One region of the Paenibacillus sp. Y660 genome, then DNA from elsewhere that is predicted to be linked to it. Evidence: riboswitches for the same ligand, from Rfam matches in the RefSeq annotation. Region 1 holds a riboswitch; each other region holds the start of a gene.

The links. A riboswitch is a leader RNA that binds a small molecule or an ion and turns the genes downstream of it on or off. The one in region 1 is predicted to bind cyclic di-AMP.
Region 2: it holds a riboswitch for cyclic di-AMP, as region 1 does, so the genes downstream of both, AC2TDN_RS20900 (C40 family peptidase) here and AC2TDN_RS15630 (NAD-binding protein) in region 1, are expected to answer to the same signal.
Region 3: it holds a riboswitch for cyclic di-AMP, as region 1 does, so the genes downstream of both, AC2TDN_RS20640 (resuscitation-promoting factor) here and AC2TDN_RS15630 (NAD-binding protein) in region 1, are expected to answer to the same signal.

What each region holds. Positions count from the first base shown of each region.
Region 1 covers NZ_JBXBBJ010000013.1:6,397-9,747, forward strand. The annotation lists cyclic di-AMP (ydaO/yuaA leader) riboswitch at 716-914, shown strand; cyclic di-AMP (ydaO/yuaA leader) riboswitch at 1,007-1,178, shown strand; gene AC2TDN_RS15630 (NAD-binding protein) at 1,298-1,696, shown strand; gene kdpF (K(+)-transporting ATPase subunit F) at 1,840-1,899, shown strand; gene kdpA (potassium-transporting ATPase subunit KdpA) at 1,919-3,351, shown strand, end outside.
Region 2 covers NZ_JBXBBJ010000023.1:36,208-39,558, reverse strand. The annotation lists gene AC2TDN_RS20905 (FAD-binding domain-containing protein) at 1-616, opposite strand, end outside; gene AC2TDN_RS20900 (C40 family peptidase) at 751-1,227, opposite strand; cyclic di-AMP (ydaO/yuaA leader) riboswitch at 1,231-1,383, opposite strand; gene AC2TDN_RS20895 (hypothetical protein) at 1,782-2,366, opposite strand; gene AC2TDN_RS20890 (hypothetical protein) at 2,500-3,315, opposite strand; gene AC2TDN_RS20885 (M1 family metallopeptidase) at 3,343-3,351, opposite strand, start outside.
Region 3 covers NZ_JBXBBJ010000022.1:61,145-64,495, reverse strand. The annotation lists gene AC2TDN_RS20650 (HD domain-containing protein) at 1-367, shown strand, start outside; gene AC2TDN_RS20645 (TatD family hydrolase) at 391-1,158, shown strand; cyclic di-AMP (ydaO/yuaA leader) riboswitch at 1,342-1,526, shown strand; gene AC2TDN_RS20640 (resuscitation-promoting factor) at 1,775-2,923, shown strand; gene rnmV (ribonuclease M5) at 3,048-3,351, shown strand, end outside.

The DNA of each region.
Region 1 (3,351 bases):
TCTTCATTATAATCCCTAATTGCTTATCTGTAAATCTTTCGAATTAAAACAATGATATGTACGAGATTGCTTGTTTGAATAAAACAGTCTCATCCCATTCGGATTTACCGGTTGAACAAGATGAACGAGAATCCGTCAAGCTCAAGGCTGCGGCTGCAAATAAATAAAAAACTCGCACGTCCTTTATCATCGAAACAGGCTTGGATAGCACGGGAGTTCCCACAGCTGCTCTACTAGATTCACTGGAATTGTTTCATGAATGGCTTCTGATTGCGTGATCATTCGTAATCTCTCCTCCAGTTCGCTTTCGAGGTTAACTGCCATAATCAGGCATGCCGTCTATAGTAAACCCGAATGCGATCATTGTAAAACAGTTGTATTTCGGGATATGGCATCCTTTAGCCATTTTACAAGAAAAACTATCAATATCTTTATAAAAAAAGCATAATTCGCTGGATAACTCGTTTATTCTCTTCTATTCTCCTCTTTAGAAAAATCTGATTATTTCCGCTGAAAAGTGGCTTGTGGGTGCATATCATTATTTTCGAAAATAGGAGTAAAACGTAGAAATAGTGAGATATATCGAGATCGAATTCTATGTAAGCGCTGCGAAACGTTCTGGGGGTCTGAAATTAGCTAAATTCGCCAGCGGGCTCTCTTTACAGTGGCGATAGCGAGGAGTAAGATTCGATACAGGATTTACTAATAAGTTTCGATTTGCTGATCGCTGAGTTTCCGTGAATGCGGAAAACGGGGGAACCAATAAATGAGCTTTGCGCATGTTCGATGTGAGAGTCGAACGGCCGTAGAGCAGGGGTGAATCTTTGACTGGTGCCATGGATACTGGTCAAAGTAGGGCGACTCTCACCGCCCGAATCCGACAGCTAACCTCGTAAGCGTGGATTAGAGAGGAATGATGAAGCTTGTGATCGATTAATGTCGACCACAGAGTGTCATAAGCCTCTGTGGTTTTTTGCTGCCCAAAAACAGAGCAGCTGCTTGAAATGGTTTTAATTTGCTGAATCCTGCAGCAGCAGGAACGGGGGAACCAACGAAGAAAAGGCGTGTATGTACGCTCTTTGCTTCATGGGGTGAATCGCTTGGCAGCAGCCAGGCGTAGGGCAACTCTCAAGGCCCGAATCCGACAGCTAACCTCGTAAGTGTACTCGAGAGAGGCAACAGCCATCGCGCTTCCCGCGGCTTATTTTAGCTGCGGGCATAAGAAGCCGCGGGATTGGTTCCTCTTATCCCAAGGCTTCTTTTTGTTGCCTTTTTTACCAAATGGAGGATAAGCAAGTTGTTGGAAGAGCATATTATCGTAGCTGGATACAACGAATCCGGCAAATCATTTATTCGAACTTTAATGTTTCATCAAATGAAATTTATCGTCCTGACAAATAGCAAGCAGGAGGAGAAGCAGCTCCGCAAGCAAGGGATCATAGGCGTGCATTATATCAATACAAATGATCGCCAAAGCTGGCAGCCGCCGCATTATCCGATTCAAGATGTTTTCATATTCGAGAGCAGCTTTGCACTAAGCTGCCGCTTTGTCCATTGCTGCCGGACTTGGACGACCAAGCCGATCTACGTGATCACGCAGCAGTGGAATCCGCGGGCCGTTTACAAGGGGCTCGGTGCGGACCATATCGTATACTCGCAAACCGGTGAAGTCGGTTTTCTTTTAAGTCACAAATAATGCAGGAGGGAATTCAATATGCAGGATGTTTATATGATCATCGCTTTGCTGGCCTGCTTTGGTTTATTTTACGGATTTTTGACTTGGTGCGGCAGCGTAATCGACCAAACGGGAGGCGGAAGCGAATGATTATCGTGATGGTTATGGCTTTATTTGTTTTCGTTTATCTCATCTATGCCTTAATTCATCCGGAAAAGTTTTAATGGAGGAGGATCATCTACGATGGATATTTTTCAATTGCTGATCGTCATTGCGATTCTGTTATTGCTAGTTAAGCCATTAGGAACCTACGTCTATCACGTATTCTCGAATGAGCATAATCGCTTAGACAAGGTGTTCGGAGGCTCTGAGCGGCTTATCTATAAAATCATAGGTTTAAAGCGGCGAGAGGACATGAGCTGGAAAATGTACGCCCTTAGCTTTATCGCAACCAATATCATATTGGTAGCTTTCAGCTATTTGATTCTGCGTTTGCAAAACGCGCTTCCGTTTAATCCGAACGGGATGGGGAGCATGGAGCCGACGCTTACGTTTAATACGGTCATCAGCTTTATAACGAATACGAACCTGCAGCATTACAACGGGGAAAGCGCCTTATCCTATTTCTCGCAAATGGCGGTCATCATGATGATGTTTACGTCAGCGGCTACGGGCTTCTCGGTTGCGATCGCATTCGTCCGCGGCATTACGAGCCAAGGGCAAGCGATCGGCAACTTTTTCGAGGACTTTGTCAAAGCGCATACGCGAATTTTTCTTCCGGTTGCTTTTGTCATCACGCTTGTGCTCGTTGCCCTTCAAGTGCCGCAAACGCTTGATCCGACATTGACCGTCAAAACGCTAGAGGGCGCGATGCAGCAAATTGCGATTGGTCCTGTCGCTTCGCTGGAGTCGATTAAGCATTTGGGAACGAACGGCGGCGGATTTTTTGGCGCCAACTCGGCGCATCCCTTTGAGAATCCGAATCCGCTGACGAACGTCATCCAGATTTTATCGATGTGGGCGCTGCCCGCTGCACTGCCTTACACCTTCGGCCTATTCGCCAAAAACAAAAAGCAAGGCTGGGTTGTGTTCACAGCGATGATGTGTCTGTTCCTCGTGTTCCTGAGCGTAGCCTACACGTCGGAGAAAACAGGCAATCCAGCGATAAGCGCGCTTGGAATCGATGCTTCGCAAGGCAGCATGGAAGGCAAGGAAGTACGGTTCGGCATCGCGCAATCCGCATTGTTCACAACGGTGACAGCGGCAGCGACGACCGGTACCGTTAACAATATGCATGATACGCTTACGCCGCTCGGCGGCTTGGTGCCGCTTGGCGAGATGATGCTGAATGTCGTTTTTGGCGGCAAGGGTGTCGGACTTATCAACATGCTTATGTATGCGATACTCGCCGTGTTCATATGCGGGCTAATGGTCGGACGAACGCCGGAATTTCTGGGTCGAAAAATAGAGCCGCGAGAAATGAAGCTTATTGCGGTCGCTATTCTTACCCATCCTTTCATTATACTAGTGCCAACAGCAATCGCCTTTATGACGGATCTAGGCAAAGGAGCCATCACAAATCCGGGCTTCCATGGCATAAGTCAAGTGCTGTATGAATTTACATCCTCGGCAGCGAACAATGGCTCCGGGTTTGAGGGACTAGGCGACAACACGCC
Region 2 (3,351 bases), on a different contig from region 1:
AGCCTTCTACTCTCGTGCCGCCAAGCGAGTGTGAAATGGCATCCGGCAGCGCGAATTGCAGAGCGACCTTGGTGTTGATTTCGCTTAAGGTCGCGAGATCCTGAATCGTCGTCTCGCCCGCCTTGCTGTAGTACTCTTGCATATAGCTGCTCCACATGCGGTAGAAAGGCGTAAACACCTTGTAAGGCTCGGATCGCCGAGCATACGCAGGGAAAGCTTCCAAATCGGCCAGCGGCGCATCAGCAATCGATATCCAGCGGCGATTCATGGCTCGGACGGTTAGCTGAAGCCGCTCGTCGCGCCGGCGGGAGTAAGGCGTGTAGTCGGCATGGGCGATAACCTCATCTATCGGATGCGCCTCTAAGAGCGCTTCGGTAATCGAAGCGGGATCGCCATGCAGGACATGCAGCTCTTTCCCCGCCTTGGAATAGCTGTGCAGCAGGGAGGCGGCTTGCGCCATAAAATTACGGCCGCTGTGACTGTTTAATCTGCCTCCGTCCGTGAGGACAGGATCTATGATTAGCAAATGAATGCCCTGCGAATCCTTATTTCTCAAATAATCGAATGCGCGCAAATCTTCGGTACGCAAATCCTTGCGATGAATAAACAAATACATTGAGACTGCTCCTTCCCCTTAGCGGCGCAATAACAGCAAAGCCGCATGTCATTTGTCGCTTGAGGACAAACAACTGCGGCTTTGCTGAGTGAGTCTACCCGTGCAACTCTCATACAGAGAGGGAATAGGTTACTCTATTGTCCGTCGGCGTATGCTTGGAAAGAATCTGCATCCATAACACGACGAGCAGTTATAAAACGATTTTCATAATAGGAGGAGTTAAGTTTGTCTGTCACAACGCCTCTGCTAGAAGAGGAATGTGTAAACTTGCCATCTCCTATGTAAATGCCTACGTGGGATACCGTGCTGTTGTTTCCGCCAACTGTGTCGAAGAAAACAAGGTCTCCCGGAATAAGGTCCTCTTTAGCAACCTTATCGCCTGATTTTGCTTGCGAGCCGGATGTGCGTGGAAGCTCGATGCCCATTTTTTCGAACACATAGCTCGTAAATCCGGAGCAATCAAAGCCTTTCGACGACGTTCCGCCGCTTTTGTACGGTGAACCGATAAGATCATTGATGAAGCCGTTTAGTTTTGAGTCTGCGAAAGCGCTCCCAGCCTGGAAAGCGAGTACGAGAACGAGACCCAGTAGTAATGCGGTAACCTTTTTCAATTGTGAAACTCCTTCCAATGCCGACGAGGTTAGCTGTGGGGTTCGGTTGAAGGCTCCCTATGACTCCTCAGGCGCTGACAAACGTCAAACGTCGGAATCAATTCACCCAGAGTGGTTCCCCCGTTTTCCAAATAGGAAATTAGGCAGTTTTTTATTGCTCCTGAGAATTATTCGATTATTTTCATTGATCTCCTGCCTTTCCTGACTATTTCTAATAATTCTCATGTAACCTTTTGACTATTTGCTTCGTTTAACCGTTTATTGTGTAAAATAAACACTCATCACTAGTTCTTTCTAACTAAATGCAATGACTCAATTTCATTAATTATGTGGATCTGTTGTAAAATATACCGATTTGTCCCCTTGGCATCCTGTCTTAAAGACTATTCAATCATGCGGATAATGGCGGTATGATAGCATTTTGCGGAGAAAGATTAAAAAACTCTCATGCGAAGAATGACGAGTTAAAAAATTCAGTTTGCGGCATGAAAAAGGAGCCGTCCCTCAAGATCTATCATCTTGAAAGACAACTCCATCTACATGTAGACAAGCTATTATTTCGCAGTAATGATTTTTTCAGAGATGAGCTGCGGGCCTTCGTTCTTTTGCTCCATCCAGAACCGGAGCTTGTATTTGCCTGAAAACTTAAATTCATAGGAGACAAGCTTGGAGCTGAACCAGAAGGTATCCTTTTCGACAAACTCCTTGAAATCAACATCAGATTGGCTGCGGCCGTCAATGGTCGTTTCTTTATCGTTAGGATCGACAATCGTGACCTTGAATTCAGAGATGGCAACGTTCAAATTATCGATTTGCGCCTGCACCAAAAACTTCTGAACCGTACCTTTATCAACTTGCCCAAACATCGTCCGCTTCTCATTCATCAGAAACATATGAACATTGGGCTTCTGAATGACAAGCTTCTTATCGCTCCCCTTCCACTGCGTAAAAGCCTGCAGGGAATCGCTTAAGGAACGAATATTGATATAAACCTTATCATCAACTAATAAACCATCTTCAATGGATTGCTTATTATTAAAAAGCAGCGTTACTTTTTGTAACATTTTGTCTGCTGCAACCAATGAACCGCCCGATAAGAGCAAAACCATGGATAATAAAATCAGTTTTTTGCGCATCATTTATGTGTATCCTCCATTGTTCATTTACTTTCATCTATATATACAGAAATTGCATGATTTAGTTGCGGTCTATTTTGAAAATAAAAAAAGCCTCGTATCCACAATAATTTGTGGAGCCGAAGGCTTCTTCAGGTTAGGATTGTTTCGTCTGTAGACAATCGTACTGCGCGGCTATGGTCCATACCTTCACTACTGTTTTTACGAGGTAATAGCCTTGATGAAGGATGAGCGCGAACAAGCCGGCCCAGAGCATCGATAAGCTGGTGACAACGAGCCCGGCAGCTGCTCCGATCCCCCACATGATGAGTGAAATGGCTGCGAAGGAGATAAAGTTTCGAAGAGCCTTCCATAAGGAACGGAATACGCCTTCGCCCGATGTGGCGCCGAATTGCATAGCTAGAAACAGCAGATGCAGCACCGTACCCCACAGCAGCCACAGGCCGGCCCCAGGCAGCACCGCTCCCAGCAGCTCTGGAATGGAGCCGCTCTCCAGAAGCGCATCGAAGCCGCGCGGGAGCAGCCACCAAGCGGGAGCCAGCGATAAGACGCTTTCCATCCAGTACAGAAGCACAACAGGCTTCCAGTTTTTGCGAATGCCCTCAAGGAAGCGGGTTCCTCCGACTAATCTCGTTTGATTCAGCGAGTAGAACAGACCGGCGTTAAACAAGGGCGTTAGCAGCATTCTAATAACCATGAGGCTGCCGAGGGTCCACACATACGGAGTGATCAAATCGGTCTTGAACAGCTGGAACTGGGCTTCGGTCAAGAAGAGCTGGGCAGCGGTGTCGGACGGATAGGAGCTCGGATACCGCCGCAGCAGCGGCGAGACGACCGAATCAATGAAGCGATAGAGGAAAAACCCCCATAGCAGCTGATACAAAAATAATAAAATAACAAGATAAAAATGTTTAACCGCGAGTTGCCAGCCTTGCTTCACATGTATCTTCATCGTTTATCGCTCCTTGAACGCAATTACTTACCAGCT
Region 3 (3,351 bases), on a different contig from region 1:
GAACCGTCATTTATATAAGTACATAACGATTGATAACCCTGATGATCAGCTTTTAAATGAGATTAGCGATTGCTTCTCTTCTATAGGAATGAATCCCGATTATCATATGGAAATTGACTTCCCGTTTGACCTGCCATACGACGTATATCGACCGGATAAAAAAGAAGGAGAAAAGAAAGAAAAAGCGCCGATTTTGTTGTTGGACGGTCAGGATGAAATAAGTGAAATATCTGCCAAATCCGACATCGTTCGTTCAATAACCGGATTGCATCAGGGGCAATATCATCTGTATTATCCGGAAGAGCCACTCAAAAAAAATATTTCACAAATACCTGATTCATTAAAAAAATTATTTAAACTCGACTGAAGGAGCCTGACACTAACATGACATTGCTATTTGATACCCACACCCACTTAGACTCATATAAGTTCGATGAGGATCGCCACGAAGTTATTCAGCGCGCAAAGGATGCAGGCGTGCACATGCTCCTTAATATCGGCTTTAACCGCGAGACCATTCCAACGACGATAGCGCTTGCTGAGCAGTATGAATTTATTTATGCGGCTGTCGGCTGGCACCCGGTTGACAGCATTGACATGCTTCTGGAGGATTTGGAGTGGATAGAGCGTTTATGCGCGCATGAGAAGGTTGTTGCCATCGGTGAGATCGGTCTTGATTATCACTGGGATACCTCGCCCAAAGACGTTCAGCAGCGCGTATTTCGCGAGCAAATCCGTCTTGCCCGTAAAGTAGGCAAACCGATCGTTATTCATAATCGTGACGCGCACGAGGATGTTATTCGAATTTTGCAGGAGGAAAATGCAGCCGAGGTTGGCGGGGTCATGCACTGCTTCTCCGGCAGCCCCGAAACCGCGAAGCAATGCCTCGATATGAACTTCTATATTTCGTTCGGGGGACCGGTCACTTTCCAAAATGCAAGGGTTCCCAAAGAGGTGCTCAAGCAGGTTCCGCTCGATAAAATTTTGATTGAAACCGATGCTCCGTATTTGGCTCCCCACCCCTTCAGAGGGAAGCGAAATGAGTCCTCTTATGTGGCACTAGTCGCACAGACTGCAGCCGAATTATTAGGCAAATCGGTAGAAGAAATAGGTGCGATTACGACCGAAAACGGTAAAAAATGTTTTGGTATTGTATAAAAACGAGAGAAACAGAGAGAATTTAAGACCTTTATCGCGTAAAAACTAATTTTTATAGCGATTATCGCTTAATTTTTCCGTCTTTATCCACCATTTTAGCTTAAATCGTCTTTTATCGTATCTTTACAATTCACCTCGTATGAGGTTATGATTCAACTCAGAGCATTACATTTTGTATTGGATTTCCAGTTTGCGCTTAATCTCCATCTGGAGAGCGGGGGAACCAAATACGGGTTTTATGTACCGTGTTTTGAATTCTTCAAGGGGTGAATTTCGGAACCTTTGCCATGAGCATTGCGTTTTCGAATAGGGCGTCTCTCTTGCCCGAATCCGTCAGCTAACCTCGTAAGCGTTCATAGAGAGTGATCAACCTCGTGCATCCATTTTTCTGTATCCCAGCGTAGTCATTTACCGGGAAGCCACGAAACAGATCCTCTGTCGACGGCTTCTTTTTATTTTCGAATAAACGGGAATTTGTCGACATAGGGATAAAAGATGGGGGTGGGAGGATCGATAGCAGTACTGGATTGCGTGCTTGCACGCCAATATACTATAGTCGCGTCAGTTGTATCATGCGTAACACTTGGCGGCGGGGCTATGAAGGAGGACCGATGAAGTGGGAATACTCCAGGTTAAGGACACCCATGGGAAACGATCATCCAGCATGTCTTTCGCATTGCGATGGAAGCGTGAAAACTTGCGTTTGATTCTTTTGAGTGCTACTATCTCAATCGCTATGACTTTCATGTTTTTGGTGTTGTTGTACGGAACGGCTGTCAAAAGCGTCTCCGTAGTAGTGAATGGACAAGAAACCGTTGTGGAAACGAAGCAATGGGTCCTGCAACGCCTACTGGATGAACAAGCTATCGCAATTGGACCACATGATGAGGTGTCCATACCGCTTAATGCGGCAATAAAGGACGGAGATCGAATTGAGGTAACTCAAGCGATTCCGGTAATTGTGAAAGCTGATGGCAAGACCTCTACTGTATATACGACAGAGAGAACAGTGCAGGCAGCGATCGAGGAATTAAATATTCCAGTTCGTAATCATGATAAAGTAATGCCTCCGCTTAATACGGTAGTTGATTCGGAATTAACGGTAACGGTTGTACGGGTTGACACGAAGGTGTCTGAATCCGAGCGTGCCATGCCGTACTCTATCGTAAAGAAGAAAGATCCTACGCTGGAAGCGGGTAAGGAAAAGCTCGTGCAAACCGGCAAGGAAGGCCTTATTGTTGAACATATCGAGAAGCAGTACGAGGACGGAATTCTCACTTCGAAGAAGATGGTCAGCAAGGTTGTCGAGACCGCTGCGGTGGACCATGTTATCGCGATCGGAACGAAGAAGGCTGAGCCTAAAGTGACTGTGCTCTCAAACAAAAGCCCGAGTGTTGCCATGCTGACAAAGAGCGGTGTAACATTTAAGGCCAAAACCGTACTTAAGAACGTCACGCTGACTGCTTATTCAGCAGGTGTCGCTTCTACAGGTAAAGATTCGGATCATCCGGATTACGGAATTACGGCATCCGGTTCCCGTGTAAAAGAAGGACGGACCATAGCGGTTGATCCGAAGGTTATTCCGATCGGCTGGTGGGTTTATATTGAAGGCATCGGTTTCCGCCGGGCTGAGGATACCGGCAGCGCGGTGAAGGGCAAAAAAATCGACGTATACTTCGATAGCAACAAAACGGCAAATAAGTTTGGCAGGAAGAAAGGCTTTACCGTTTACGTGCTCGGGCCAAATAAACCTTCTTCAAGCTAATTGCAGGATTACCATCATCTTATCGTAATATTCAATTAAATATGCCATCATAAGGAGAGGCACTGCCTCTTCTTTTTGCATGTTTGCGGGCTTATAAGAGTTTATGTTGAAGGGAATGGTCTTGATGATCAAAGAGATCATTGTCGTTGAGGGTAAAGATGATACCGCAGCGATAAAACGGGCGGTTGAAGCGGACACTATAGAGACGAATGGTTCGGCTATCGGTGAGGATGTATTAAGAAGAATAGCGCTGGCGAACGAGCGCCGCGGCGTCATTATATTTACAGATCCCGACCATGCGGGAGAGCGCATTCGCAAAATCGTTGCGAGGCACGCTCCCGGGTGCAAGCATGCTTTTTTGCCGCAGGAGCAGGCGTTGTACAAAGGGGATATCGGCATCGAGAACGCAAGTCCGGATGCGATTCGTA